4 regions of the Fundidesulfovibrio butyratiphilus genome follow, and region 2 is predicted to be linked to each of the others. Evidence: riboswitches for the same ligand, from Rfam matches in the RefSeq annotation. Region 2 holds a riboswitch; each other region holds the start of a gene.

Region 1 (7,269 bases), on a different contig from region 2:
GGATTTTTTCTCTGCATGCTCGGCCTGCTCGCGCACGAGGGGAAACGTTCGTCGGGCTTCAACTGGCGTCGTTTCGTCGTGGTGGTCCTGCTGGCCGGGTCGATTTTCGCGCTCAGGCTGTCGGCGCACGTGCTGGTGGAGGTGAATCAGCCTCCGGACGCCGTGGCCAAACTGGCCGAAAAGCTGGCCGCGGAGGACTTCAAGCCGTCCAAGCAGGTGACGGGCGAAGCCTACTGGGGACTCAACATGCGCGGCAGGGGCGTCAGCGCCACGGAAATGTTCACCAAGTGCTGGGCCTGGCACATTTTCACCTTTCGCACGGCGTTCGGCGTGTACGATTACATGAAGATTCCCGCGCCGTTCATTTTTTATCGCTACGTCGGCTGGCTGTTCTGGGGTTTCGTGGGCGTGCTCGGGTTGGGCCTGGTGTTTTTCGGGGGCAAAAAGGCCCGGATCATGGCCTTGATGCTGGCGGCGTTCGGTGCGGCCACGGTGTTCCAGTCGTTCTGGCACTCCTGGACCGCGGATTTTCAGGCCCAGGGACGCTATCTTTTTCCCATACTGGCCATGCTGGGATGCGCGCTTGCCGTGTGCCGGCAAGAACTGGTCCGGGTCCGCCCCGTGCTGTGGCTCCTGGGGGTGGGCCTGTGGGGCATGTCCGTATGGAGCTTCGTCTTTGTGGGGTTGGCCCAGATTCAGCGCTGAAGGGGCAGGGTGATGCGAAAGATCGACCCGGAGCCGGGTGAGGACTCCACGCTCATGCCGCCGCCGTGGGTGCGGGTGATGATGAAGTAGCTCACCGAAAGGCCCAGGCCGGTGCCCATGCCCACGGGCTTGGTGGTGAAGAAGGGCTCGAAGACGCGGCGACGGGTGTTTTCGTCCATGCCGGGACCGTTGTCGCCAATCTCGATGAGGGCCGAATTGCCCTGCCTGCGCGTGCGCACGGTGATGCGCGGCGGGCGATCCGGGGTTTCGTTCAGGGCCATGGCCTGGGCGGCGTTGCCCAGGATGTTGAGCAGCACCTGCTGGATCTGGGTCGGGGCGCAAGGCGCGGGGGGCAGGTTGGTGGCGTAGTCGCGCACAATGGCGATGTGCTTGAAGTCGAATTTCTTTTGCAGGTTGTAGTCGCTGGCGGCCAGCTCCAGGGCCTGTTCGATGATCTGGTGCAAATCGTGGGGCATGAGGGCCGAGACGCTCAGGCGGGAGAACTCCAACATATTGGAGACGATTTTGGCCGCTCGCTGTCCCGACTCCTGGATGCTCTTCAGAAATTCCGGCAACCCCCGCAGTTCGAGATAGCGCTCCAGGGCCTCCAGGGAGCACCCCGCCAGTTCCGCGGCCTGGCGGTTGGCCTTCATGTCCGGGGACAGGCGGCGTTCGATCACCTGCGCCGAATGCAGAATGCCCGCCAGGGGGTTGTTGATCTCGTGGGCCATGCCCGCAGCCAGCCCTCCCACGGAGAGCATCTTTTCCGACTGCACCATCATTTCTTCTATGCGCACGCGTTCGGTCACATCGTCCACGCGCACCACCGCGCCGCCTTCGCCGTGGGCCAGGGGATAGACCACCACGTCCAGGTGGCGCGTGCCGTCCCCGTCGCGCAGCACTTCGCGGCGCACCAGGGGCGTGCCCTGGGTCATGGCCTGATGGAAATCGTTCATGATGCGTCCCAGGGCGGGAAAGACCTCCACAAAGTCGCGGTCCAGCGCTTCGTTTCGGGTCAGGTTGGCCACGCGGGTGGCCTCGCGGTTGATTTCCGTCATCACGCCGTTCTTGTCCAGGCTGACGAGAAACGAAGGCATGGAGTCGAAAATGTCGGTGACGAACCCCTTGGTCCGCACCAGGTCCTCGTTCTTGCTGGCCAGAGCCTCCACGTAGCTGTCGCGCTGGGATTCGGCGGCCTTGCGGGCGGTGATGTCGTCGGCGCGCACGTCCAGGCGTTCGATCAGGCCCTTTTCGTTCAGAACGGCCTGGGCGCTCACGGAACCCCAGATGCGTTGGCCTTTGGCGTCGCGGAACAGGATTTCGAACCCTTTGACCTCCCCTTCGTCTCGCAGCACGCGCAGCACTTCGCGGCGCATTTCCGGGTAGGCGTAGTGCTGGATGGCCATGTCGTCGACCAGGCGGATCATTTCCGCCGGGGAGTCATACCCCAGAAGCCTGGCCGCCGCCGGATTGGCGTTGAGCACGGCCCCTTTGGTCGTGGTTTGAAAAATGGCTTCGGCGGCGTTTTCGAAAAGCTGGCGATACTTCGACTCCGTGGCCTCCTGCGCGGCCTCGGCCTTGACCCGCTCCACGGCCATGCCCAGGATCTCGCCGGCCCGTTCGAGCAGGGACATTTCGTCCTGGTCGAAGGCGGTCTGGCTGATGCGTTCGGTGCAGAGCGCGCCCCAAGGCGCTCCCCGTTTGACGACCGGGGCGAAGGCCGCAAAATACAGCCCCCGGGTGGCGATTTCCGGGTCGTCGCTCGGCGCGCCCGGCAGGACCACGGCGGAGCGGATTTCCATGAGCGCGGTGGCCCGTTCCAGGAGCAGGGTCACGCGACGTTGCCCCTCCTGGTCGCCGTTGGGCGTGGGCCAGCGGTTGAACGGTTTGAGCCGGCCCTTGTGGTCGTAGACGGCCAGGACCATGCGCTGGGCGCGCAAAAAACGGCACAGGTCCGCAAGCAGGGCTTCGGACGTTTGGAGAAACTGCTGACGCGTGGCGGGCAAGAGGCTTTTGGCCATGGCTCCGAGCAGGTTTTCCGCCTCGATGCGCCAGGCCAGACGCGCGGCCATGTAGTTGAAGGATTCGGCCAACAGGCGCACTTCGGCCTGTCCCTGCACCTGGGCCCTGGACTCCAGTTCGCCGCGGGCGATGCGCCTGGCCGCTTCGGCCAGACCCTTGAGCGGGGTGGAAAGAAACGCGGCCAGTGGGCCGGCGGCCATGAAGGCGGCCAGAACCATGGCCACGGCTGCGGTCAGGGCCGTCCAGATGGTGTCGCGCATGGGGCTCAGGGCCAGGGTCAGGGGTTGCTCCACAAAAAGAGCCACGCCCATCGGGGCCAGCAGCCGCCAGACTCCCACGACTTCCAGGCCGGACGCGTCGGTGTACACGCCGTCGCCCTGCAACTGGGTGGAGTTGGCCAGACGCGCGCCTTCGGATTTGAGTTCGCTGCCGGCGGAGAGGCCGGGCCCCAGCGAGGTGGGAACCAGCAACAGGAAGGCGGTGTTGGTCAAAAAGGTGCGCACCGAAGCGCCGGATTCGTCCTGGCCGAGGAGTTCCTGGATTCTTGCGGCCGGGGCTTTTCCGGCCAACAGGCCGATCTGACGACCGGAGGCGTCGAGAATGGGGCGCACGACCAGGGCTTCGGGCGTATCGACTCCCGGGGAAGGAGGCAGGATCACGGTGGACAGGGAGCTCTGTCCGGTGAGCAGGCTGGCGGGTATCGGGGCGGTTCGGTCCTTGTCTCCGGGCCGGGAGGAGGCCTCGACCAGCCCCTTGGGACCGACCAGGAGAAATTCCGTGAAATAGGCCGAGCCCTTGGCCGCATGGGCCAGCAGGGAGGCGAAGGCCTCCTGGCGTTGTTCGTTCGGGGCGGCGTTGGGGCCGGGGGCGAGGAGTGCCGTGGCCAGGGGGAGGGTGGTCACGGAGGGCAGCACCGCGCCCATGTCGGCCTGCAATTGCCCGTTCCAGGCCAGCAGGGCGCTGCCCTTGATGGCCGCCACGGACCCCAGGTGGGACTTGGCCTGTTTGATCGCGCTCTGATGGGCCATGATGAGCGAACTCAGGCACATGGCCACCGCCATGAGCACGGTGACGATCATGAAGGCCATTCGCAGGGTGGACTGAATGCTGATGGCGGTGTCCTGAAAGGAGCGGGCGCCGCGTCTGCCCGAGGAAGTATGCGGGGATGGCGTGGTCAAATCAGACCAACTCGTTGATGACGTGCCCGATCACGCCTTCGTTGATGACATGGACAACCTCGTCGGACGGCGGTGTGGGTACGGTCACCTGTCCCGGCGGACTGGCTTGAAACTCCCCGGAGGGATGAGCCAGAACGGCGTCGGGAGAATGAACCAAGCCGTCGTAGGTTGCGAAATGGACCAGACCGTCGTTCACGTGTGGAAAGCTCCGGCTGGGGGTGAGACGGTTTCGACGGATAATCCGCCTCACCCCTTATAGGATCTTTGCCACTTCTTGTCACGCGTCGATTTTGACGAACGATATCCGCATAGTGTCGGACAAATTGCGTCAGGTTCGGCCGGGAGTTGCGCGCTTGGCGGCCTTGCGGACTACCCCTGGCTTACGCCGGCGCTGGAAAACGTGGCCATTTCGTTGAACACGGCCGCTCCGGCCCGGAGCAGCAGAAGCGCCAGCGCTCCGCCCGTGCCTTCCCCCAGGCGCAGGCCCAGGTGGAGCAGGGGGGAAGCGGACACTCGGTCCATGGCGGCCTTGTGCCCGGGTTCCGCCGAGGCGTGGCTGAAGAACACGTAGTCCATGACCGCCGGATTGAATTTCCAGGCCGCCACCAGGGCCGCGCCGGAGATGAAGCCGTCCACCAGGACCGCCTGGCGGTTGGCCGCTCCGCCCAGAATCAGCCCGGCCAGACAGGCGATTTCGTAGCCGCCCAGGGCGGACAGGATTTCCAGGGCGTCGCCGGAGGCCACGGCTGCGGCGTTGACTTCGAGGGATTGACGGATGACTCGGACCTTGCGGTCCACCCCCGAGGCGTCCAGTCCGGTGCCGGGGCCGGTGGCCTCGGCCGGGTCCAACCCCAGGTAGGCGCAGTACAGAGCCGTGGAGGGCGTGGTGTTGGCGATGCCCATGTCGCCCGTGCCCACGGTGGCGAAACCCTCGGCCTTGGCCCGATCGGCCAGGTCGAACCCCGCGTTCAGGGCTTCCAGACACTGTTCGCGGGTCATGGCCGGTCCCTTGGCCATGTTCGCCGTGCCCGGGCCCACTTTGGCCCGCACCAGCATGGGGTGCTCGGGAAAGTCGCCCCCCGCGCATCCGGCGTCCACCACCTTGAGGTCGGCGCCGGCCTGGCGCGCCAGCACGTTGATTCCCGCGCCGCCGTTGAGGAAGTTCATCACCATCTGCCGGGTGACCGCCTGGGGAAAGACGCTCACGCCCTCGTCAGCCACGCCGTGATCCCCGGCGCAGACGAAAAAAATAGCCGGATCGGGCGCCGGCTTGCCGCCGTTGGCGATCAAATAGAGGCGCAGGGCCAGCTCTTCCAGGCGGCCCAGGCTGCCCTTGGGCTTGGTGAGGTCGTCGAGATGGGCCTGGCCGGCCGGGATCAGGGAGGCGTCCACCGGGCGGATGCGCGCCAGGCGGGAAATAAAGTCGTTGGGCATGCGGGCTCCTTGCAGGGTTGGAGGTTGGGTTTCGTTCGAACCCAAGGCCGCAAAAACAAAAAATCCCTTGGCCCCGAAAGGGGCCAAGGGATAGCCGTTGCCATAGGTTCTATCCGTCAGTGGTCGCGTCCGTCCGTCTTCTGGCTCCCGGGTCGTCCTCCACCCGGCCTTCCCGCCCTGGGGCAGTGGCGTGTCGGGTATCGTCTCCGGTCACAGCGGCGGGACCGCCACGGTTTCACACCGTGTTCCGCAAGGCGGGCTTCAGCCCGCAACGGTCGCGATGGTCGGCACGCTAGTCCCGGGCGTTGGTCCTGTCAAGGCGCCGGCGGGAGGCACGCTTCAACGGTTCCTCAGCTCTTCGGGGCCGGGTTGACCAGGGGGCCTTGTCCCGTGGCGTCCTGCACCTGCTGCCAGAAGGAGGTGTCCACGGCCATGCGCTTGCGCGAGTGGGTCACCAGGGGCAACGGCACGTGGACGGGCATTTCATGCACCAGGCTCACCATCATGCCGGACTTGCCGGCCATGCCCGCGTGCACGGCCATGGAGCCCAACCGGTTGCAGTTCACCCGGTCGGCCGCGCTGGCCGGCACCGAGCGGATGATGTAGCTGGGATCGATGAACTTCAGGGTGATGGGAAGCTTGTCCTTGAAGTAGCTCTTGATTTCGGTCGTGAGCAGCCCGCAAATGTCGCCCAGCCAGCGGTTTCCCGAGGCGTCGGTGCGCAGGGATTCGGGCAGGTATTCCTGGCCGGCTCCTTCGGCCACCACGACCACGGCGTGGCCCCGGCGGTGGAGACGTTCGTGCAGGGCGGCGAGAAATCCTCCTGGACCCTGCAGGTCGAAATGCTGCTCCGGCACCAGGACGAAGTTGACCTCCTTGATGCCCAGGGTCGCCTCGGCCGCGATGAAACCCGACTCGCGGCCCATGACCTTGACCAGACCGATGCCGTAGGGCGCGCCCAGGGATTCCACGTGGGCGCAGCGGATGGCCTCGATGGCCTTTTCCACGGCGGTGCCGAAGCCGAAGGTGCGCGACACGAAATGGATGTCGTTGTCGATGGTCTTGGGAATGCAGACCACGGAGATCTTCAGGTCCCGTTCGCTGATGAGCGCGAAGATGGCCTGCGCGGCGCGCATGCTGCCCACGCCGCCCACCACGAAGAGCATGCCGACGTTGAGCCGTTCGAGGGAATCCACCACGTCCTCAACGGGCTGGGGACCCCGGGAGGAGCCGATGACCGAGCCGCCGAACTCATGGATGGGGGAGACGAATTCCGGGGTCAGCTCCACCACGTTGGGGTTGGTTTTGGGCAGGAAACCGGCCAGGCCGTAGCGGATGCCCAGGATCTTGGAAACGCCGTAGCCGTGATGGGCCTCCATGACGATGGAGCGAATCACGTCGTTTATGCCCGGGCAGAGTCCCCCGCAGGTGACCACGGCGCACTTGGTCTTGGGCGGATCGAAATAGATGCGCTCGCGTGGTCCGGCTTGTTCCAGGCTCACCTGGGCCTGGGCCGCGTGGCCGTTGAGAGAGCCGCTCACGATATTGATGAGCACCCGCTGCTCTTCGGTCACGAACATCGACCCCCGGCGGGGGTTGGGGATTTTCGGCTCGCCCAGACTTGGCACCCGGGTCTGTTCGGGGCTAAGGTGCGCAAGCCCCTGGTCGGGAAGTTCGTTTTCGTGCATGGAAGCCTCCGAAAGGGGGGGATGTTTTCGGTTCAACCCCTACCTAGCCTCAGGCGAGCGGCGTGACAAGATGCCCGCGACGACACGCAGGACATTTCTCTTTATTCCTCCGGTGCGCAAGCCCACGGGCGGCGTGGCCGTTCTTTGGGACATGGCCCGCCTGCTGCACCGGGCCGGCCTGCCGGCCTTCGCCGTCTTGCGCGAACCCGCGGTGTGGACTCCCCAGGGAGAATTGGCCCCCA
Region 2 (7,269 bases):
AACTTGGCCAGCCTGCGCTCCACCAGGTTGCGGCGCAGGGTCAGGTCTTCGGGGCTTATGCACACCACAAAGGCCGCCGCTCGATTCAGGGCCTGGGCCGATTCCCTCCACCACCCGGCCGGCAGCGGCCGGTTCCAGCCCTTGTCCAGATCCTGGGGGGTCAAGACCACCACGTCCGCGCCGCGCCTGGCGGAAAGATCGCTGAAGTGTCCGCACAAAAGATAGAAGTCGGGATTGGCGGCCTTTTTCGCGGCTCGTCCCGCCCGCGCCGGCCTGCGGTCGCAATAGACCAGGGCTTCCGGCCGGTAGCGCGCCAGCAGGGCGGCTTGCGCTCCGCAGTGAAAGGGGTCGGTGCCGGCATCCACGCGCATGGGGGGATCGCTCGGCCCGCCCCATCCGGGATGAACCAGGGCCGCCGCGCGAAGCCCCCGCGCCCGGGCCCAGCCGAGCATCCAGGCCGAGACGAGCGTTTCTCCCCACGCCCCCACGGCCAGGGTGCCCACCCCGACGCACGGGGCCTTGGGATTCCAGGACGGAAGCAGGCGCTTGCGGTACAGCCAAGCCGAGGCCCGACGCCCCAAAGCGTACAGGCCGGCGGGAAGGGAAAGCAGGGGACGCAGACGACGCTGCCAGTCAAGAAGCTCGTTCATGGGAAGAAAGGCCGGGAACCCGCAGGTCCCCGGCCCGATTCGGTGCTAGTCGCGGCTGGAGCCGAAGAGGCGAAGCATCATGAGGAAGAGGTTGATGAAGTCGAGATACAGGGTGAGCGCGCCCATGATGGAGCCCCGGCGCAGGGCCGCGGCGTCGTCCATGGGGGCGTAGTCGCCCATGTCCTTGAGCTTCTGGGTGTCGTAGGCGGTGAGTCCCGTGAAGATCAACACGCCCACGCAGCTGATGATGAGATCCATCATCGTGTTCTTGAGAAAGACGTTGACCAGCATGGCCAGCAACAGGCCGATGAGGCCCATGAAAAGAAAGCTGCCCAGGGAGGTCAGGTCGCGCTTGGTGACCATGCCGTAGACGCTCATGGCCACGAACATGCCCGCGCTCACGGCAAAGGCCGAGGCGATGGAAGAGCCCGTGTACACGAGAAAGATCGGAGCCAGGGTGACGCCGTTGAGTCCGCTGTAGACCAGGAACAGGCCGGTGGCCGCTCCGGGAGACATGCGCGAAACGCGGGCCGAGAGGTAGAACACCATGCCCAGTTCCGCGATGAGCAGCACCCAGATGAGCGGGGAGCCGAAAATGGCCTGCATCAGGGCCGGACTGGAAACCACGGCCAGGGACATGACGGCCGTGAGGGCCAGGCCGCCGGCCATCCAGCTGCAGACGCCGCGCATGAAGGCGCTCAGAACCTCGGCGCGCGCGGCTGACTGTTGGGCGTTATAGCTGTACATGTATCGTCCTCCTTGGGGGGGTGCTCGTAATAATCACGCGATGAGATAACGCGCCAGGCCGGAACTGGCAAGAGGGGGATCGAGCCCGAACGTTAGCGGCGAAAACGAAGTTGCTAACGCGACCCGCGCCGGACCTGGCCGAACGCCGCACCGGCCAGGGGCTGAAACCGGGCGCGCGCGTCCGGGCTTGACGCGGTTTCGGCCGGGAGCTATTGGCCAAGGGTCTGCCTTATGACCTTTCGAGAAACGGAAGACGGTGCAAATCCGTCGCAGACGCGCTGCTGTAAGCGGGGAGAATCGGCCGCATCCACTGGGTAAGCCCCGGGAAGGATGCCGGCCATGAGACCCTGGTCCCGCGAAGGGACCGACCCGCAAGCCAGAAGACGCCTCGAAACGGTCGGCGTCCGAGCCTCGCGACATGGGCCGGAGTGACCAGGACGGGCGTCGCTTGCCGGCCACGCCGCGTCGTATCACCCCGTGCCCGTTTTCCCTCCAGGGAGAACGGGCGGATTCGTTTTCGCCCTCCCGCATCCGGTTCGTTTCGGTTCGCCGACCACAACCCGCGCCCAGCGCGGCGGAAACGGTTCGGACGCGCCCAAGTTTCGCGCCCGCCTGGCCGTCCAGGTCCGACCGGCTCCGTCCGCGCCCGCGCCGACGAGGGACCATGATACCGCTCGCCCGGATGCGCATCATCCAGATCGACATCACCAACGCCTGCCGCAACCGGTGCTCCAACTGCACCCGGTTCACCGGCCATCACCGCAAACCGTTCTTCATGGACTGGGATACGTTCCGCAGGGCCGTGGATTCCCTGGCGGACTTCCCGGGCATGGTGGGCATGATCGGCGGCGAGCCCCTGCTCCATCCCCGATTCGCCCGCATGGCAAAATACCTGGCCGAACGCGTGCCCGACAAGACCCGACGCGGGCTGTGGTCCACCGTGCCGGCGGATCTGGGCCGGCGCTACGGCCCCCTGGTGCGCGAAATCTTCGGCCATCTCTTCTGCAACGACCACAGCGCCGACCGCATCCTGCACCAACCCCTGCTCGTGGCCGCGCGCGAGATGGTGCCCGACGAAAACGAAATGTGGCGGCTGATCGACGCCTGCTGGGTGCAGACCACCTGGTCGGCCTCCATCACGCCCAAGGGGGCGTTTTTCTGCGAGGTGGCCGCCAGCCTGGACATGCTTTTCCACGGCCCCGGGGGCTGGCCTATCGAGCCCGGCTGGTGGCGACGCGTGCCCGAGGACTACCGGGAGCAAAAACTGCGCTCCTGCCCCCGTTGCGGCTGCGCCATTCCGCTCCAGCGCCGCCCGAGCGTCGAAGAGATCGACGACGTGAGCCCCGGCAACCTGGAAGCGCTCCTGGCCATCCGCTCGCCCAAGGCCCTGGCCGGTCGGGTGCGGATCTACGACGCGGGTCGGGCCAAGGACTGGAACCCGGACCCCAATTGGTACATGTCCGACATGCGGGACGAAAAGGCCTATCGCGAGCGCATAGAAGCCCGCTTCGCCGCGGCCCCCGACAGCGACGCGCGCCCCTGCGACGCGCCGTCCCCGCACCCCCTGGACAAAGGACCGCACGTCTCATGACGATCCATCATCTGCTGAGCCGGCCCGGCGCGATCGGCCAGGCCATGCGCCAGGCCCAGGCCCTTTCGTCCGGACGCGCCGCCGGCCCGGACCAGGTTCACGCCCGCAAGCCGCGCGTCAGCTTCATCGTGACCAGCTACAACTACGCCCGGTACATCGTGGAGTGTCTGCGTTCGGTCCTGGCCCAGACCTACGACAACTGGGAGTGCGTGGTGGTGGACGACGCCTCGTGCGATCAGAGCGTGGCCCTGGTGCGCGAGTTCCTGGAACAAAACCGGTCCGGGGAGCGTTTTCGGCTCCTCGAACGTGCGGCCAACGGTGGCCAAATGGAAGCCTTTCGCGACGGCCTGGCCCTGTCCACGGGCAGTTTCGTGGTCATGCTGGACGCCGACGACACGCTGTTGCCCGACTTCGCCCTGGCCCACCTGCGCGCCCACCTGACCCTGGGGCCCACCGTGGCCTTCACCAGTTCGAACCAGTACCAGATGAGCTCCACCGGCGAGATCATCGGCGGCCAGCACATGGATCACCAGTCCAAGGGGCGGTTCCGCCACGTGCGCGCGACGAGCTTTCAGCGGGGATTCTGGGTCTGGGCCACGGCCAGCAGCATGATGTTTCGCCGCTCCACCCTGGAGCTGGTCATGCCTCCGCCCAGCTCCACGTTCTCCATCTGCGCGGACTACTACATCGCGCACTTCTGCAACCTGATCGGCGACTCCCTGCTCATCCCCACGATCCACGGCTGCTACCGCCGCCACGGGAAGAACAATTTCGGCTCCAACCCGTTGCTGGGCAATTTGAACAGCGTGGGCGACATGCGCAACCATCCGCCGCACGAGAGCTTCCGCAGGGCCATGGTGGCTCATGTTCTGGGGAACATCGACCGATTCCGGCCCATTTTCATGGAAAAAGGACTGGTGAACCTGCTGCTGCGCATGGTCAAGCCCGGCGAGCTCCCGGGCCTGGTCAAGCACCATCCCGAGGCGTTTCCCAGGCCCCTGCCCTACTACCTGCTCCAGGCTTGGAAGTGCTGGTGGAAAAAGAAAACGACGCCCGCCAGCGAAAAATTCGCCGTGGTGGACAAGCCGACCTGAGCCTTCGCCCGGCGGCCGGAAGGCTTCCAGGCCCGCCGGGAAGGCGAAAGACCGCCCGGTCCTTCACGGGCCCGGCGCGCTACACGTTGAAAAGAAAATGCACCACGTCGCCGTCCTTGACCACGTACTCCTTGCCCTCCTGGCGCAGGACTCCGGCGGAGCGGCAGGCGGCCTCGGTCTTGTGGGTCACGTAGTCGCCGTAAGAAATGACTTCGGCCCGGATGAATCCCCGCTCGAAGTCCGTGTGAATGACCGCCGCCGCCCTGGGGGCCTTGTCGCCGTCGTGGATGGTCCAGGCGCGCACCTCCTTGGGGCCGGCGGTGAAGTAACTGACCAGCCCCAACACCTGGTATCCGGTGCGGATGACCTGATCCAGGCCCGAACTCTCCACGCCGTAGGAGGTCAGGAACTCGGCCCGCTCCTCGTCGGAAAGCGCGGCCAGCTCCTCTTCCATTCGAGCCGAAACCACCACCATGCGGGCGTCGCGAGCCTGGGCGTGTCCGGCCAGGGCCGCGACCAGGGGACCGGGCTCGGCCAGTTGGTCTTCCGAGACGTTGGCGCAGTAGATCACGGGCTTGTCGGTGATGGGACGCATCTCGTCGTAGAGTTCGACAAAAGCGTCCTGGTCGCGCTCGGGCAGACTGGCGGCGGGCTTGCCTTCCATGAGGTGGGCCAGCAGCCGTTCGGCGCAGGCCAGGCGGGCCTGATGCTCCTTTCCGGCCTTGGCCTGCTTGCGCAGACGGTCCATGCGGTTTTCCAAGGCCTGGGCGTCGGCCAGGATGAGCTCGGTTTCGATGACGTTCACGTCTTCCAGGGGATCGATGGCCCCGTGCACGTGCACCACGTCGTCGTCCACAAAACAGCGCACCACGTGCAAAATGGCCTGGGTCTCGCGGATGTTGGCCAGGAACTTGTTGCCAAGCCCTTCCCCCTGGCTCGCGCCCTTGACCAAACCGGCGATGTCGGTGAACTCCACCGTGGCCGGCGTCACCTTTTGGGGGCTCACCAAAGCGGCCAAGGCGTCCAGCCGGGAGTCCGGCACCGGCACCACGGCCTTGTTGGGCTCGATGGTGCAGAAGGGATAGTTGGCGGCCTGGGCGTTTTGGGCTCGGGTCAGGGCGTTGAACAGGGTGGACTTGCCCACGTTGGGCAGGCCGACGATTCCGATGCTAAGCGACATGGCGACACCTTGGCGCCCGCCGGGACCGGCCCGGGCGGGACGAACGGACTGAAGGGTTCGATTTCGCGCCGGATCTCGACGCGGCGTTCGGACGCATTCCCGGGCCGAAGCGCGGGGTCGAAAAGGCCAGGCGCCAGATCCGGGGCCCGGCCGGCGCGTTCCGGGGCGCTTCTACCCCGGCTTCGCCCCGGAGTCCAGGGGGAGACGAAGCCCGCTTGTAAGGACCGACCGGAATTGTTACGAACAGGCGTCGCTCGTTTCCAGCCTCAGCCCAGCGCTCGCACGCACCACGGGCGGATTGTTTGGACCCTTATCGCCCGGAGTGCGCTCATGCCCGGCGTCTACATCGGCCACGTCGTCACCGCCGACCCGCTCTACGCCTTTATGCGCGACGATCTTCTGCCCCAGATGGGCGTGTTCTCCCGCACGCCCAGGTTGCGCGTGTTCGCCCTGTCGGGGTCGCGCGCGGTCTATCTGTACGAAGACGCCGGCAGCGGCGCGCGCGTGGCGGGCAAGTTTCAGCGCCTGCCCGGCCGGTCGGGCCTGCCGCCGCGCTACGCCACCCAGACCGAGTACAACAACCTCGTGCACCTGCGCTCCCTGGGGTTCGACCACCACCCCGACTACGTGGTGCGTCCCCTGGGATACAACGCCGCCATGGGGCACGCGCTCTTCACCGAATTTCTCGAAGGCGATCCGCTGGACTCGGTGATCCGGGGCGCCATGCACCAGAACCGGCGTTCCCGGCTCTATCGCAAGCTCACGAACCTGGCCCGGTTCCTTTCCCGGCTGCACAACCGCACCGCCGGGGACTGGGGCGTGAACTTCGACCATGTGCACGCCTATTCCGACCGCCTGGTGGGATCGTTGGTGATCAAGCGCGGCCTGGGTTTCGACCAGGCCGACGAACTGCACCGCCTGCGCAACGCCTGGCGGGCCAACCCCGTCATGTGGCAGGACCGGGCGGTGCTCGTGCATGGCGACGCCACCCCGGCCAATTTTCTCTTCGGCAGCGGCCCCCACGTCATGGCCATCGACCTGGAACGCATGCAGTGGGCCGACCGGTGCTTCGATCTGGGGCGACTCTGCGGGGAGCTTGGCCACTTTTTCCACCAGGGGCTTGGCGATCCCCTGGCGGCCGAGCCTTTCATCGGCCACTTTCTCTGGGAGTACGCCTGTCACTTTCCCGACCGACAGCGGGCCTTTTCCGCCATCACCGCGCGCATTCCCTATTACATGGGCATCACCCTGCTGCGCATCGCCCGCAATTCCTGGATCGACCCGCACTACCGCCGGCAACTGGTGGAACGGGCCAAAACCGTTCTCAGAGGACACGCATGAAGATCAAGGGTCTGCTCTTCGACATCAACGGCACCCTCATCGACATCAACACCAACGAAGCCTACGACGAAATCTACCGCGCCATCAGCCGGTTTCTCCTCTACCAGGGGATCCTCCTCTCCGCGCAGGACGTGCGCGCCGAATACTACCGCCGCATGGACGAACAGAAAAAGGCCAGCGCCGAGTCCTTTGTCGAGTTCGACGCCGTGGAGGTGTGGCGGGCCTTTCTCCAGGCCCGGCCCGAGGCCTGCCGCGCGTTGCCGCCGGACAAGCTGATCTGGCTGCCCACGGTTCTGGCCGAGATGTACCGGGGGCTGTCCCTGTTTCGCCTGGAACTCTACGCCGAGGTACGCCAAACCCTGGACGCCCTGCGCCCCCGTTTCAGGATGGCGGCGGTTTCGGACGCCCAGAGCGCCTGGGCCCTGCCCGAAATACGCGCCATGGGGCTGGAGAGCTTTTTCGATCCCATCGTGGTCTCTGGCGACCTGGGATTTCGCAAACCCGACCAGCGCATCTTCGAACTGGCCCTCATGGGCATGGAGCTTGCCCCCTCGGAGGTGCTGTTCGTGGGCAACGACATGTACCGCGACGTGTTCGGGGCCTCCCGGCTGGGCATGAAGACCGTGTACTACGCCTCCAACCAGGGGCGCAAAAAAAGCGCCGGCG
Region 3 (7,269 bases), on a different contig from region 2:
CGCTTATGTCGGTCATCAACGACGTGCTGGATTTTTCCCGCATCGAAGCCGGGAGGCTGCAACTCGAACCGAGCGATTGCGATCTCAGACGGTTGCTGTCCCTGACGCTTCGGGCCCAGGCCCAGGCCGCCCACCAGAAGGGACTCGAACTGCTGCTGCGCATCGCCCCGGACACCCCCTACGCCGTCCACGCCGACGCCACCCGCCTGCAACAGGTCATCACCAACCTGGTGGCCAACGCCATCAAGTTCACGGCCAAGGGCGAGGTGCTCGTGAGCGTGGACAAGGTCGAGAACACGGAGGAACGGGCCAGGATTCGGTTCAGCGTGTCCGATACGGGCATCGGCATCGACGAGCGCCATCAGCAAAAGATCTTCGCCCCCTTCGAGCAGGCGGACGTCTCGCTCACCCGCAAGTACGGGGGCACGGGGCTGGGACTGGCCATCTCCTCCCAACTGGTGGCCATGATGGGCGGAGAGCTTGGCGTGCGCAGCCAGCCGGGACAGGGCAGCGTGTTCTTTTTCGAGGCGGAATTTCCGCTGTGCCGCGGCGACGCGTGCGAGGAGTGCTCCGTGGAGGCGTCGGCGTTGCGGGACCTGCCCACCCTGGTGGTGGACGATAACGCCACCAACCGCAAGATTCTGCGCGAACTCCTGCTCGCCTGGGGGGCCAAGGTGGACGAGGCCGAAAGCGCGGACGCGGCCCTGATGCATCTCAAGACCTTGCAGGCCGAAGGGAAGAACGTCCGCCTGATCCTGAGCGACTATCAGATGCCGGGCATGGACGGCCTGCAGTTGGCCCGCGAGGTGGCCAGCCGTCCCCATCTGTTGTCGCCCACGTTCATCCTGCTGTCCTCCGGGCATGTGGAGCCCGGCGAGGTGCGGGGCCAGACCGGCGTGGCCGACTTCCTGCTCAAGCCGTTCGATCCCTCGCAACTGCTCGAAACCATCCTCATGTCCCTGGGCAGGATCAGCAAGGTCTCGGAACCCGGAGCCACCAAGCCGCCCCGCTCCCTGGCCACGGCCAGGCCCCTGAACGTCCTGGTGGCCGAGGACTCGCCCTTCAACCAGAAGGTCATCCGCTACATGCTGGGCGACATGGGGCACACGGTCACCCTGGTCAACAACGGCATAGAAGCCGTGGACGCGGCGGCCAACGCGGGCTTCGACGTGATCCTCATGGACGTGCAGATGCCGCTCATGGACGGCATGGAAGCGGCCAAGCGCATCCGCTCCATAGAGGCCGAGGGGGGCGCGGGCCAACGCACGCCCATCATCGCCCTCACGGCGCACGCCATGGCCTCGGACCGGGACAACTGCCTGGCCGCCGGCATGGACGGCTACTTGACCAAGCCGGTGGACGCGGCCACGCTCTTCGACACGCTGGAACACGTGGCCGCGCCGCAGGCCCAGGGCCGGGAGGAACAGCCTCCCCGGAAGCGGGCGAGGCCCGTGTCCGACCCTAAAAAGGAGCAGCCGGCCGAAGAGACGGCCTGTCAGGGCCAAGTCGCCAGGGCGGATGCCAAGAGCGTGAATCTGGAAAAGCTCCTGGAAAACTTCTGCGGGGACACGGACCTGTTGCTGGAAATGATCGCGCTCTTCAAGAAGAACGCGGACGAACGGTTGTCCGCCCTGCGGGAAGCGGTCGAAGCGGGCGACGCCACCCAGATTCAGCGGGTGGGACACCTCTTCAAGGGCGAGATCAGCAACTTCGGCCTCCCGCAGGCCCATGCCCTGGCGGCCGAGCTGGAACGCCAGGGCAAAAGCGGCAACCTGGCCTGCTCCCGCGAAACATTGGACAACTTGCGCCTCGCGGTGAAGGACTTCCTGGACGAGCTGGAGGACATTGCCGCGCGCCTGCGTCCCTGACGCGTTTTCAGGACCGGACCGGGGAGCCCTTTCCCGGTCGCGGCGCGACGCGGCGCCAGGGCCGAAGCGTTGTTCGCAACCGCGGGGGGCGTTTTCAAAAGGAACACGCACCGTGGGAGGGGCGGATCACGGCCCGAGGTTGCCCGCACCGTGCGCTTTGGGGTAAGGGGAGGACAAATCGCCCCCGCCACACCCCAAACCGCAAGGATGCCGTCATGCCTCTTTTGTTCAGCCGTGTTGCCGTTTTTTGGATCGTGTTGTTTTCGTTTGTCGCTTTTCCGGTTGTTGCGGTCCAGGGAGCCGAGAAATGCGACAGTCACTTGCATTTCTACGACTTCACCCACACCACGGACGGATTTCCGAAACTGATCCAAGCCATGGACGCCGCCAAGGTGGACAAGGCCATCGTGTTCGGCATGCCCATCCTGAAAATGTGGTCCGAATCGGACCCCGTGCGTCCCGCCTACTACCTGGCCACGGACTCCCGGGCCTACTACTACTCGGCCACGGACTTGTTTTTGGCCCGCGAGCTGGAGCGACAGCCGCAAAGCGTGCGCGACCGGTTCTTTCCCTTCCTGTGCGGAATCAATCCCCTGGACCGCAACGCCGCCGCCCAGATCGAGAGCCTGATCCAGGCCTATCCCGGCCTGTGGATGGGCATCGGCGAGGTGATGAGCCGTCACGACGACCTGACGGCCTATACCTACGGCGAACCGCCCCGGGCCAACCATCCGGCCCTGCTGGCGGTGTACGAGGTGGCGCGCAAGCACAAGTTGCCCGTGCTCATCCACCACAACATCAGTTCCGCCGGGCGCAACGATCCCATCTACCTGGCGGAGATGGAAGACGCCCTGCGGCGGTTTCCCGATGTGACGTTCATTTGGGCGCACGTGGGCATTTCGCGCCGGGTGGACGTGCCGACCCTGCCCGAGGTGACGACGCGCCTGCTCGACCAGTATCCCAACCTGCTGTTCGACATTTCCTGGGTGGTGTTCGACGACTACATCGCCAAAAACAAGGCCTCGTTGCGCACCTGGGTCCGCATTTTCGAAAAGTATCCCGACCGTTTCCTGATCGGATCGGATGTCGTGGCCCATTGGGGCAAGTATCAGGCCACCATGGATCGCTATCGGACGCTTTTGCGCCTGCTCAGCCCGCAAACGCGCGAAAAGCTCGCCGGTGGCAACGCGCTCGGGCTCATGGAAAGGACCGCTGCCGCGCGTTGAGTCGCGGGGCGTTCTTCCTCCCGTCCGGGAGTTTTGCGCTCAAGCGCCCGGACGGGGTGAAAAGCGCGTTGCCGGCGCGGGGGAAAATCGGTAGTTTGCGCGCGGGGCGGACGGCACCACCCGGCCGAACCCATCGCGGCGAGGGCCACGGGTTTTCCCGACGGCCCAAACCTGTCCGCCGCATTCGGAACGCTCATGATGCTGTATACATATGTTTCCGCCTTTTTCGCCTCGTCGGTGGCGGTGCTTTACCTGGTTCTGGTGACCACGGCCCTGGTTTTGGCCCTGTTTTCCCTGAACGCCGAGGCGCGAATGCGCCGGTCGGCGGACAAAAACGCCCGCCGACTCGTCCGGGAGCGCGACAGGGGCGCCCACGCCCGCAAGACCATGGCCGAAAAGTGCCAGAGACGAAACATAGAGGAACTGGCCGCCCTGATCACCGACAAGATTCGGGCCAGACAGGACGCCATCGAGTTCGCCACCGTGTTCCAGACCGAGGCGTTCATTGAAGGCAGCGTGGAGACGCTTCGCTTCGAACGGCTCTTGCAGCTTTCGCACGCCCTGGACCGGGCCGAGCCCGAAAGCGTGTCCCGCACGTTGGACGCTTTTCTCCAGAAGGAGTTGCAGTATGGCCATACCGGAGAACATTGCCCGGTTCATTTCCAGGATTGTCTACACCGTCAAGACTGAATCGGTCGAGTGGCGCCAAGCCCACCTGCCCGAACTGGAGAAGATGCGTCAGGACCGGGCCGTGGCCAAGCTCGAACTGCAACAGGACCTGGAACGGCTGGAGATCCGCTTCGAGGAGGAGCGCAAGCGCATCCGCCTGGACGAACAGCGCCAGACCGCCCAGTTCGCCGAGTTTCTGGAGAGCATCGACGACCTCAAGGCCGACATGCTGGCCTCGTACACGTCCATGCCCAAGCCCATCGCGCTCATGATCCACCACCATGCGGCGGAGCTGCTCAAGCAGGCCTGGTTCAGCCAGGACATGCGCGAACGCGTGCGCCAGCAATCGCGCTTCACCGATCTCATGCTCACCATCACCGAAGACCTTACCGCCCTGCGCGAGTCCGACGCGGCCAAGGCCCTGCCCGAAAAGACCCTGGCCTTCATCAATCGGCAGATCGAGGAGTGAGCGGCGAAACCGCGACCGGTTAGCAGCATGTTGGAAAATCCTTGCTGGCTGCGTTGCTGCGAAAAACGCAACCCCTCAACGGATGCCAACTCCGCTCGGGCTTGACTTTTTCTCGCGCCTTGCCCGCAAGTTGTTTTGAACAGGCTGCAAGAATCGACTGTTTCAACGGGCTCTTAGCGGCTGTCGGAACGTCCGTCGGTCGGGTGGACCGTCCCGACTGCGGCGGTGCGGCATTTTTGTTTTCGTGTCATCTTTCGGCTACGCCTGCGGGGAACGCGCGTTGACTTCGCCCCGTGGGCGGGGTATTTCGTGCCCGTCAGGTGCCCCGCCAGGGGAGAATAGGGAATCCCGTGGAAATCGGGAGCGGTGCCGCCGCCGTGGGTCCCATCAAAAGCCGGCTTCCTTGAACAGGTCACTGGGCCAACGCCCGGGAAGGCCGAAGCCGGCGGGACGAGCCGGAAGACCTGCCTGACGATTTGCCCCGCGAGGCGACGGGTCTTCGTTTGCGCGGGATCGAAGGGCGAATGCGGGCCGCTTCCATGCGTCATACGCGGGAAGCGGCTTTTTTGCGTCCTCCTGCCAAAGGCCCCAAACCGCACGGAGCATTTCCATGAAGAAACTCCACCCCTCGCTGTGGCGCGTCTTGGTTCTCGGGTTTTTGGCCCTGGTCTTGTCCAGCCCGCCGGTCCTGGCTCACGGACCGGCCGTTAAACAGGACAAGAAAGCCCTGCTGCTGGTGGCTTTCGGCACCAGCGTGCCCAAAGCCTGGGCCGCGTTCGACGCCCTTGACCGCGACATGCGCAAGGCCTTTCCCGGCGTGGAGATCCGCTGGGCCTATACGTCGAAGATCATTCGGGAAAAGGTGGCCAAGGAGCAGAAGAAGACCCTCGATTCCCCGATGATGGCCCTGGCCAAGCTGGCTGACGACGGCTTCACCCAGGTGGCCGTGCAGTCGCTCCAGACCATCCCCGGCGAGGAGTACGAAGGGCTGGTGAAGACCGCCCAGGCCTTTGCCGGCCTGCCCAAGGGCATTCGCCAGGTCGAGATGGGCGCGCCGCTGCTGTACTCCACCGAGGACGTGGAAAAAGTCGCCCAGGCCCTGCTGGAAAGCCTGCCCAAACGCAAGGCCGGCGAGGCCGTGGTGTTCATGGGGCATGGAACCAAGCATCCGGCCAACATCTACTACCCGGGCATGCAGTATGCCCTGTGGGAAAAGGACCCCCTGGCCTTTGTGGCCACCGTGGAGGGCTGGCCCACCCTGGATGACGCCGTGAAGGCCCTTTCCGCCAAGGGCGTGAAGAAGGCCCTGCTCGTGCCGTTCATGGCCGTGGCCGGCGACCACGCCCACAACGACATGGCCGGCAAGGAAGACGACTCCTTCGCCTCGGTCATGAAGAAGGCCGGCATCGCCACCGAACCGGTGCTGCGCGGCACGGGCGAGGTGGAAGCCCTGCGCGCCCTGTGGGTGGCGCACGCCAAGGTCGCCTTCGGGCATCTCAAATAGCGGGGGGCCGGCGCGCCGCGGTCGTCGACCGGGGCGCGCCGTCTGTTTCCTTCCGTCCCGTCCTGAACGTTCCGTTGTGTAAAACGGATAGAAAACATCTTGAAATAATGAAATATTTTGTGTCGTGGCCGGCCCATGTCCTTCGAACGGACCCGAGCCGGCCAGGCGCGATGTTTTTTCCCCGAGCGGCTGCGACCCCGCATGCCGCGCCGGGCGGGGCTTGCCGGCCCGGCGGGCCTGTCGGGCGGGCCGGGCGACCCCTGGCGGGGCTTGCCATGGGAGCGGGAAAAGTCGATAGTACCGGCTGGGCAGGACGCCTGGGAAACGTCCTGTGCTTCCCCCCCAATTCGACACCTCCCCTTTGAAAAATCGGAATGGTAACGACCGGTTGGGCGCTTTTTTCGCGCGTCCGCACCGTGTGGCCAATCGATTTTTTCCATAGGCCGACCCGGCGAAAAAGGGAAACCGCAAGATTGTCAAGCAGTTGCGAACCGCGGCGTCGCATCATGTTGTTATTGTTGAATGTATTTCTCTTAACAAACGTCTCCCCCTGGGGTATGAAGAAAATTGGACCGCAACTCCATGCGCAATGTGTCGCACCCCTTGTCCCCCGAAACCGTCCGCCACGAACCGGCGCACACTCCCGCCCTGGTGCGGGGGATGACCCCGTTTTCGCTCTGCGACTGGCCGGGGCGCACGGCGGCCGTGGTCTACGTGGGCGGCTGCAACCTGCGCTGTCCGGGCTGCCACAACGGCTCCCTGGCCTGGACCCCGCATCGGCACGCACCCAAACCCCTGGGCGAGGTGCTGGCCTTTTTGGCCCGGCGCAAACCCTGGCTGGACGGGGTGGTGGTGTGTGGCGGGGAGCCCACGGCCGATCCCGGCCTGGAGTCCCTGGTGGCGGCCCTGGTTCCCCTGGGACTGCCCCTCAAGGTCGATACCAACGGCACCCGCCCGGACGTGGTTCACGCCCTGCTGGAAACCTGGCCCGGCCTGTGCCTGAGCGTGGACCTCAAAGGTCCGTGGGAGATGTATCCGGCCCTCACGGGCGGCGCGCTCGCGGCCGAGACGGCCCGGGCGAGCCTGACGCGCTGCATTGAACTGGCAGCGGCCCATCCCGGTCGCGTGGCCTTTCGCATAACGCTCGATCCAATGCTGACCGGTGAGGACGTGGCCCGAGTGCGGGCCGTCCTCCCTGACGGAATGACTCTGCGCGAACAACCCTTCGTTGCCCCCAAGCGGGGCGGGGAGACCCCCTATGCCTCTTCAGATCAAGAAACGTGACGGCCGTCTGGAAACCTGGTCCGTGGACCGCATCGCCCTGGCCATTCTCAAGGCCCTCAGGGCCAGTGGCGTGCAGGACCCCCTGTTGGCCAAGCGCATGTCGCGCAAGGTGGAAGAAAAACTCGCCGGCATCGACGTGCCCCGTCAGGAAATGGTGCAGGACATGGTCGAACGCGTGCTCATGGAGTCGCGCCTGTTCGACGTGGCCAAGCGCTACGTGATCTATCGCGAAAAGCGCCGCGCCCTGCG
Region 4 (7,269 bases), on a different contig from region 2:
TCATCCAAGAGAAACAACGGCTCCTGGGGCTCACCAACGCCCGCGGCGAACCGAGTCTCCTGGCGCGCGGCGACGCCTTTCTCGGCAAGCACCTCAATCTGTACGTCCTGCTCAAGTACCTTGGCGTCAAGCTCGCCCAGCCGAAAATTTCCCCGACGGACATGGCCGCCAAGATCAAGGCTTTCGGCTACCAGGACAACGTCACGACCATGGCCCGGGAATGTCGGGAGCACCAAACCGATTTCGGCATCATAAACTACCCCTGGTTGGCCACCCCTCATCCTGGTCCTGAAGCCGCCGAAGTGCTGCGGCAGGCCTCGACTCCCCTCTACCTCTTCGGCAAGCTCTGGTTCCCCAAGGCCAACGCCGCAGTGGCCGGGGAGACGGGCGCAACGCACATCAATCCCCAGCCGGTCTTCGATGCCTGGCTGGCCAAGACACCGGACCGGGCCGGCGAACTCTATTTCGACGACATCCATTTCACGAAACTCGGCAACCTGCTCCTTGCCCGCGAGGTATTCAAGGGGCTGGCGCAAGTTCCCTCCTTCCGTCGCTTCACGTCCGGCTGCCCGGTGTCCGATCCGGCGGTCGCCCTGGCCAATGCCGTCAAGCTCCAGGCCCCCCGCATCCACTTCACCAACGGCTGGCCGCGATCGGGAGAGACGCCGTGCCCCTTGAAGCTGGTCCGCACCGAGAACCTTGGCGTCAAGTCTCCGGACGATTCCGGTCGTCAGTTCCTGCGCCCGGCGCGCACCGATCAGCCGGGCCTGGCCTTCTTCACGGCAACCGCGGCCGTCTCCAGCGCCCCCATGCGCTACACGCTCCATACGGCCTTCTTCTTCCCCAGGGTGTCGGGCCCCTCGGACCGGGTGGAAGTGCTGGTGAACGGCAAGGACGTGTTTTCCCTGCGCGGCATGCAAAGCGGCCAGTGGACCGGCCTTTCCGACCGGTTCGGCCTGTATCTGCCGGCCCTGGCCCCGGGCGCGGAAGTGACCGTGCGCCTGTCAGGCAAGGCCCAAGTCTGGCTCGTCGGGGGAGACCTGATTTTCGGCCACGACGAGACCTTTCCCGGCCTCTGAGGGCACAACGCCATTCGCACGACACCTGCGGTTGCGCAACACTCCCCCCAAACGCACTTCCCTGCACGGGTCCGTTGACAGCCTTTTGCCAGAGGCCGTACAGAGAACTCGCAGTTGAGGAAATCCTTCGAGAAACGGAAGACGGTGCAAGTCCGTCGCAGACGCGCTGCTGTAACCGGTCGAACAGGCGGCGACCACTGGGGCAAGTCCCTGGGAAGGACGCCGCCGACATCACAGGCTCGTAGCCTGACGCCGGAAGCCAGAAGACGCCTCGAAGGTCGTCCGCACTGGGCCTCGCGACCTGGGCCTGGGCGATCCGTCGTGCGGCCCGTGCCGCGCGTGTGCGTGATCGTCGGCCCGCTTTCCCTAGGGAAAGCGGGTTTTTTCATGCCGGGACTCTTCCCGGGGCCGGGTCTTGTCCGTGGCCCGTGCGGGTATCCGTCACGGTCTCGCGACCAAAGACCAAGGAGACGATCATGTTGACGCACGTTCTGGGTTTTCCCCGCATGGGACGGCGACGTGAGCTCAAAACCGCCATGGAGGGCTTTTTCGCCGGCCGAGTCGGCCGCCAGGCCCTCGAAGACCAGGCCCGCGCCCTGCGCCTGGCCCACTGGGAAGAACAGCGCCGCGCCGGGCTCGATCTGGTGGCTGTGGGCGACTTTTCCCTCTACGACCACATGCTCGACACGGCCCTGCTGCTCGGGGCCGCGCCCGCGCGTTTCGGCCGCGCCGCTCCCGGCGACCTGGACGCTTATTACCGCATGGCCCGGGGCGCGGGTCCCGAATACGGCGACCAGCCGGCCATGGAGATGACCAAGTGGTTCGACACCAACTACCACTACATCGTGCCGGAGCTGGCCCCGGACCAGGCCTTCGCCCCTGACGCCTCGGCCCTGGCGACCCAGGCCCGCGAGGCCAGGGCGGCCGGACACCGGGTCAAGGTCGTACTGCCCGGACCGCTCACCTTTCTGGCCCTGGCCAAGGGCGACCGGCCGGGCGTCGATCCCCTGGACCTGCTCCATCGCGCGGCCGAGGCCTACGGCGACGTGCTGGAGGACCTGAGCCGGGTCTGCGAATGGATACAGCTCGACGAACCCGTGCTGGCCACCGATTTGCGCCAGGACCTGGCGGAACGCTTCCGCCGGACCTACGAGGAGCTTCTGCTCCGCACCAAACGTCCGAAGCTTTTGCTGGCCACCTATTTCGGGGCCGTGGACCACAACGCCGCCTTTTACGAAGACCTGCCCCTGAACGGTCTGCACCTCGATCTGGTCCGCGCTCCGGGCCAATTGGAGGCGCTGTTGCCGCATCTGCCCCCGGAGACCTCGCTGTCGCTTGGCGTGGTGGACGGACGCAACGTCTGGCGGGTGGAAGCCGACCAGGCCCTGGCCGTCATCGGCCGGGCCATGGATATCCTTGGGGACGCGCGTGTGCTGGTGGCTTCCTCCTGCTCGCTTCTGCATGTACCCTTCGATCTTGAGGGTGAGGACAACCTGGCCCCCGAGGTGCGGGACTGGATGGCATTCGCCGTGCAGAAATGCCGGGAAGTGCGCTGTCTGGCCAACCTGGCCCAGGGTGCGGGCGACAACGGCTGGCTCGAAGACAACCGCCGGGCCTGGCGGGCCAGGCGGGCAAGCCCGCTGGCCAATGACCCGGCCGTGCGGACCAGGGTCCGGACGCTCACGCCGGACATGGGCCGGCGCGCGACCCCCTACGCCAAGCGGGCCGCGATCCAACGCGAGCGCCTGCGGCTGCCCCTTCTGCCCACCACCACCATCGGGTCGTTTCCCCAGACGGCCGCGATACGTTCCATGCGCAGCAAGCAGCGCCAGGGGACTGTCTCGAACAGCCAGTACGATGCCTTTCTCGCCGAGGAGATTCGCGACGTGGTGGCCAAGCAGGAAACGCTCGGCCTCGACGTGCTGGTGCATGGCGAACCCGAACGCAACGACATGGTGGAATACTTCGGCGAGCGCCTCAAGGGGTTCTGTTTCACCAGACACGGCTGGGTGCAGAGCTACGGCGCGCGTTGCGTCAAGCCGCCCGTGCTCCACGGCGACGTGAGCCGTCCCGCGCCCATGACCGTAAAGTGGACCAGCTTCGCCCAGTCGCTCACCGACAAGCCGGTCAAGGGCATGCTCACCGGCCCCGTGACCATACTGCGCTGGAGCTTCGTGCGCGACGACCAGCCCCAGACCGAGACCTGCCGCCAGATCGCCCTGGCCATCCGCGACGAGGTGCTGGACCTGGAGGCCGCCGGCGCGACCGTGATACAGGTGGACGAACCGGCCCTGCGCGAGGGACTGCCCCTGCGCCGCAGGGACTGGGACCAGGCCCTTTCGGCCTACGTGGACTGCTTCCGCTTGGCCTCGAGCGGCGTGGGCGACGCCACCCAGTTGCACACCCACATGTGCTACAGCGAATTCAACGAGATCGTGGACGCCATCGCGGCCCTGGACGCCGACGTCATCAGCATCGAGGCCAGCCGCAGCCGCATGGAACTGTTGGAAGCCTTTCGCGTCTTTCGCTACCCCAACGAGATCGGCCCCGGCGTCTACGACATCCACAGTCCCCGCGTGCCCTCGGCCCGCGAGATGGCCGAGCTTCTGCGCCTGGCCTCAAAAGTGATCCCGGCCGAAAGGCTCTGGGTCAACCCCGACTGCGGCCTCAAGACCCGGGACTGGCCCGAGGCCCTGGCCGCCCTGGCCAACATGGTGGAAGCGGCCCGAACGGTGCGCGCCGAGCTGGAGGCGTGCGCGATCGCCGACGTTCTGGAAGCGTAACAGACCGCGCGGCGGTCCTGGCCAAGACAGGGAACCATGGGCGACTACTCTGCACGCAAAAGTGAAATGACGGCCTTTCTGGAAAGCCCCCCGCTCGACACGAACCTGCGCCAGTATCTTGGCGTGGTCGTGGAGCTTTACGCCCATGGCCGCGACGCCCAGGTCCTGGGCTTGTGCAGAGCCCTGGCCAGGGCCGCCCTTGCCTGGTCCGCAGCCGGATCCTTTCTCGGGGTCGTGGCCTGGCGGCTGGTCCTGCCGGGCCCCGGGGAAATCCCGGCCCGGCAGGCCCTTCTGGACACCATCGCCCTGGCCCGTGCGGCCAGCGGACAGGCTGAAGGCGTGGACCAGGTTCTGCTTTTCGTCGACCTGACGCCGGAGAAAAGCGGCTAGCCCGGGTCCTTTCGCGGTTGTGCCCGCAGACCAGGAGGAACCTCCCGGCAGGGATGGCGAAGGGCTGACGCGCGTCGGCGACCGGCCGCATCACGCCAGAAGACCCCGTTGGCTCGTTGACGCGGGCAGAGGGGGACAACGCCGCCCGCGCCGGGGATGTCAGCCCGAAAGTTCCGCATGGACTGCGGCCGGCCCCCCCCTGAGCGACCTCAAGCCCGGACGGCGGGGCGTCCGACGTAGCCCACGGCCTGCTCAGCATCCAGGACGTCAACGGTTTCGCCTACATCGATCCGTCCATCAACATCACCGCCGCCATCGTCAAGCAGGTCGATCAGGTGAAATGACCGAGAAGGCCGAAAAGGAAGCGCGCGGGTTTTCATAGGCCGGCCTCTAGAAACACCTTGCCGATACGAGCTGTTGTGTTGCCGAGACATGAAAAGCCGGAAAGAATCGTTCTTGCCATGCCTCCTGTCGCGTGGTGCCTCGTTCGAATGCGATGCGTTGGCGACAGGCCCCGAGCCAAGCGCCCGTGCGTCCCCGCATTCGTGACGACGAGCATGTGCGACCCGGACGTGACCGGCCCTGTCCAACTTTCCGCCCGATTGACAAAGAGCGGCTCCCCGAGAACAATGCGCGCAAGAGAAACGCACATCGGCTCCCCTTCGCCAGTGCCCGAGGAAACGCCGCTCCATGCCACGACCATTCTCCCCGACCGCGAATCCGAACCCCACCTGGGAAGCCCGTTACGCGCACATGTTTCCGCCCACCATTCGCAAGCGCGGGGAGGAATACTTTCGCCTGGGCCGGGTCTCGCTGGAAAAAGCCAACCCCAGGACCATCGCCGCCACCGTTGAAGGGTCGGAAGAGTACCTCGTCGACCTGGCGGACGACGGCAGATCCGGCCGGGGGGCCAGGGCGTCCTGCGAATGCTCGCACTTCATGAGCGGGCATCTCTGCAAGCACCTCTGGGCGGCCATTTTGGCCGCCGATGCGGAGTTGAAAGCGCGTTTCCCGGCCCAACACGCTCCGGGGAAAACCGGTTCGCCCTGGCGCGAGCTGCTTTTTCCCGCCGTGTCGAACCAGAACAAGGAGACCGCGTCCAAAACGTCCTCCGGCGCGTACGTCCTTCGCTATGAGCTTTCCATCTCCCGAGGCCGGGTCGCCTTGTCGGCCTTGCGGCAAGCTGTCCTGAAAAACGGCGGGCTCGGCAAACAGGTGGCACCGGCCTCCGCGCAGGTGCTTGACGACGAGAACCTGTCCGAGACGGACCGGTCCATCCTGGAGGCCATGGTTGTCCTGACCGCGCGAAGCTCTCCTCGTTACGGCAGGTGGAACGCCCCCGCCCAGCCGTCACCCCTTGAGGACTGCCGGCTCGACACCCGGGCCTTGACCCGTACGCTCCCCCTGTTGGCCGCCTCGGGCCGCTGTCGGACGTTTTTCGACGGCAGGATCATCGCCGATCCCCTGGAGGCGGGGGAACCGTTCGAGGGCAGGCTGGAGTTCAGCCTGGTCAAGGCCTGTCTGGCGAAGGGCCGCCCGGACCTGGAATACATTCCCCACGTGCGCCTGGGCGACGAATCGGTCCCCTGTTCGCGCATCCCCGTGTTTCTGGACGCCAAGCCCCTGCACTGCATTGTCGAGGGGCGTCTGCACAGCCTGCCCGGTCCCGACCTGCAGTGGGTGCAGCGCATCCGCGACTCGCAGCACAAGGTGCGGGTGCCCAAAACCGACGTCAAGGCGGTGTTCCAACTGGCGCAGGACGGGCAAGCGTTCGGCCTGGAACTGCCCGAGGCTCTGGGGCCGAGGGCCCTGACCGCCGTGCAGCCCCGCCCGTGTCTGGAAATCGAGGCCCTGGAAGGCGGACACGAGGCGCGGCTCTGGCTGGACTACGCCGGATCGGAAATTCCCTTCGAGGACACGCGCCCGTCACTTCTCGACATGGAAGCCTGGACCCGGGTCGACCGCCAGCCCGAGGTGGAACGCCAGTTCGACAAACGGCTGCTCGGGACCGGTTTCGCGAAGCAGGAGGGAGGGCGATACCTGCTCGAAGCCTCTGCCTGGCACATGCTCGCCGCGCTCGCCCCCCTGGTCGAGGAAGGGTGGACCGTACGCAGCCGGGCGGGAAAACCCCTGGTTGCTGGCGCGGTTTCCCCGATACGGGTGACCAGCGGGGTGGACTGGTTCGAGCTGGAGGGCGCGATGGCCTTCGGGGACGTGATCGTGCCCTTGCCCACGGCGGTGCGCGCGTTCCTGCGGGGAGAAAAAACCCTGGACCTGCCGGACGGAACCACCGGCGTGCTGCCCGAAGACTGGCTGTCTTTGCATGCGCCTGGCCTGTCGTTGGCCGGAGAAGAACGAACCGGAAACGCGGGTTTGCGGTTCCATGCCGCCCATGCTCCGCTGCTGGACGAATTGTTCGAGGACCGGGCCGTCTCCCTGGAGCGGGACTTCGCCCAGCGCCTTCAGCGCATGAAGGACTTCTCCGGAGTCACGCTTCCCGCTCCACCCGTGGGTTTGCAGGGCGCGCTTCGTCCCTACCAGCGCGAATCCCTGGGCTGGTTCGACTTTTTGAAGACGTTCGCGTTCGGCGGCATCCTGGCCGACGACATGGGCCTGGGCAAGACCGTGCAGGTGCTGGCCTGGCTCATGCTGGAAAAAGAGCGCGGCCAGTCCGGGCCGTCGCTGGTGGTCGCGCCCACGTCGCTGGTCTTCAACTGGCGGGCCGAGGCCACCCGCTTCGCCCCGGACCTGCGCGTTCTCGTGCACGCCGGGTTGGACCGGGCAAGCCGCGTAAAAACCTTTGAAGAACACGATCTGGTGCTCACCACCTACGGCCTGTTGCGCCGGGACGCCCCGGTCCTGCAAAAGACCCGCTGGAAGTGGCTGATTCTCGACGAGAGCCAGGCGATCAAGAACCCCGACTCCCAGACCGCCAGGGCCGCGCGCATGTTGCAGGCCGACCACCGGCTCTGCGCCACCGGCACCCCGGTGGAGAACAGGCTGGACGAACTGTGGTC

Evidence for each region. Region 2 has a riboswitch for cobalamin ahead of ACYQ01_RS07590 (radical SAM protein). Riboswitches for the same ligand answer to the same signal wherever they lie in the genome.
Region 1: another riboswitch for cobalamin. It lies ahead of cobT (nicotinate-nucleotide--dimethylbenzimidazole phosphoribosyltransferase); the one in region 2 lies ahead of ACYQ01_RS07590 (radical SAM protein).
Region 3: another riboswitch for cobalamin. It lies ahead of ACYQ01_RS12680 (sirohydrochlorin cobaltochelatase); the one in region 2 lies ahead of ACYQ01_RS07590 (radical SAM protein).
Region 4: another riboswitch for cobalamin. It lies ahead of metE (5-methyltetrahydropteroyltriglutamate--homocysteine S-methyltransferase); the one in region 2 lies ahead of ACYQ01_RS07590 (radical SAM protein).

What each region holds. Positions count from the first base shown of each region.
Region 1 is NZ_BAAHXA010000003.1:507,064-514,332, reverse strand. Features, by position in the region: gene ACYQ01_RS18415 (DUF2142 domain-containing protein) at 1-705, shown strand, start outside; gene ACYQ01_RS18410 (PAS domain S-box protein) at 696-3,905, opposite strand; gene ACYQ01_RS18405 (hypothetical protein) at 3,907-4,101, opposite strand; gene cobT (nicotinate-nucleotide--dimethylbenzimidazole phosphoribosyltransferase) at 4,275-5,339, opposite strand; cobalamin riboswitch at 5,454-5,630, opposite strand; gene ACYQ01_RS18395 (ATP-dependent 6-phosphofructokinase) at 5,690-7,027, opposite strand; gene ACYQ01_RS18390 (glycosyltransferase) at 7,098-7,269, shown strand, end outside.
Region 2 is NZ_BAAHXA010000001.1:1,604,844-1,612,112, forward strand. Features, by position in the region: gene ACYQ01_RS07580 (tetraacyldisaccharide 4'-kinase) at 1-650, opposite strand, end outside; gene ACYQ01_RS07585 (Bax inhibitor-1/YccA family protein) at 696-1,397, opposite strand; cobalamin riboswitch at 1,646-1,782, shown strand; gene ACYQ01_RS07590 (radical SAM protein) at 2,062-2,988, shown strand; gene ACYQ01_RS07595 (glycosyltransferase family 2 protein) at 2,985-4,082, shown strand; gene ychF (redox-regulated ATPase YchF) at 4,162-5,262, opposite strand; gene ACYQ01_RS07605 (phosphotransferase family protein) at 5,593-6,603, shown strand; gene ACYQ01_RS07610 (HAD family hydrolase) at 6,600-7,269, shown strand, end outside.
Region 3 is NZ_BAAHXA010000002.1:364,476-371,744, forward strand. Features, by position in the region: gene ACYQ01_RS12660 (hybrid sensor histidine kinase/response regulator) at 1-1,868, shown strand, start outside; gene ACYQ01_RS12665 (amidohydrolase family protein) at 2,189-3,094, shown strand; gene ACYQ01_RS12670 (hypothetical protein) at 3,290-3,784, shown strand; gene ACYQ01_RS12675 (hypothetical protein) at 3,723-4,232, shown strand; cobalamin riboswitch at 4,534-4,718, shown strand; gene ACYQ01_RS12680 (sirohydrochlorin cobaltochelatase) at 4,843-5,736, shown strand; gene ACYQ01_RS12685 (radical SAM protein) at 6,319-7,020, shown strand; gene ACYQ01_RS12690 (ribonucleoside triphosphate reductase) at 6,995-7,269, shown strand, end outside.
Region 4 is NZ_BAAHXA010000002.1:446,841-454,109, reverse strand. Features, by position in the region: gene ACYQ01_RS13020 (SGNH/GDSL hydrolase family protein) at 1-1,079, shown strand, start outside; cobalamin riboswitch at 1,180-1,367, shown strand; gene metE (5-methyltetrahydropteroyltriglutamate--homocysteine S-methyltransferase) at 1,556-3,862, shown strand; gene ACYQ01_RS13010 (hypothetical protein) at 3,899-4,252, shown strand; gene ACYQ01_RS13005 (DEAD/DEAH box helicase) at 4,943-7,269, shown strand, end outside.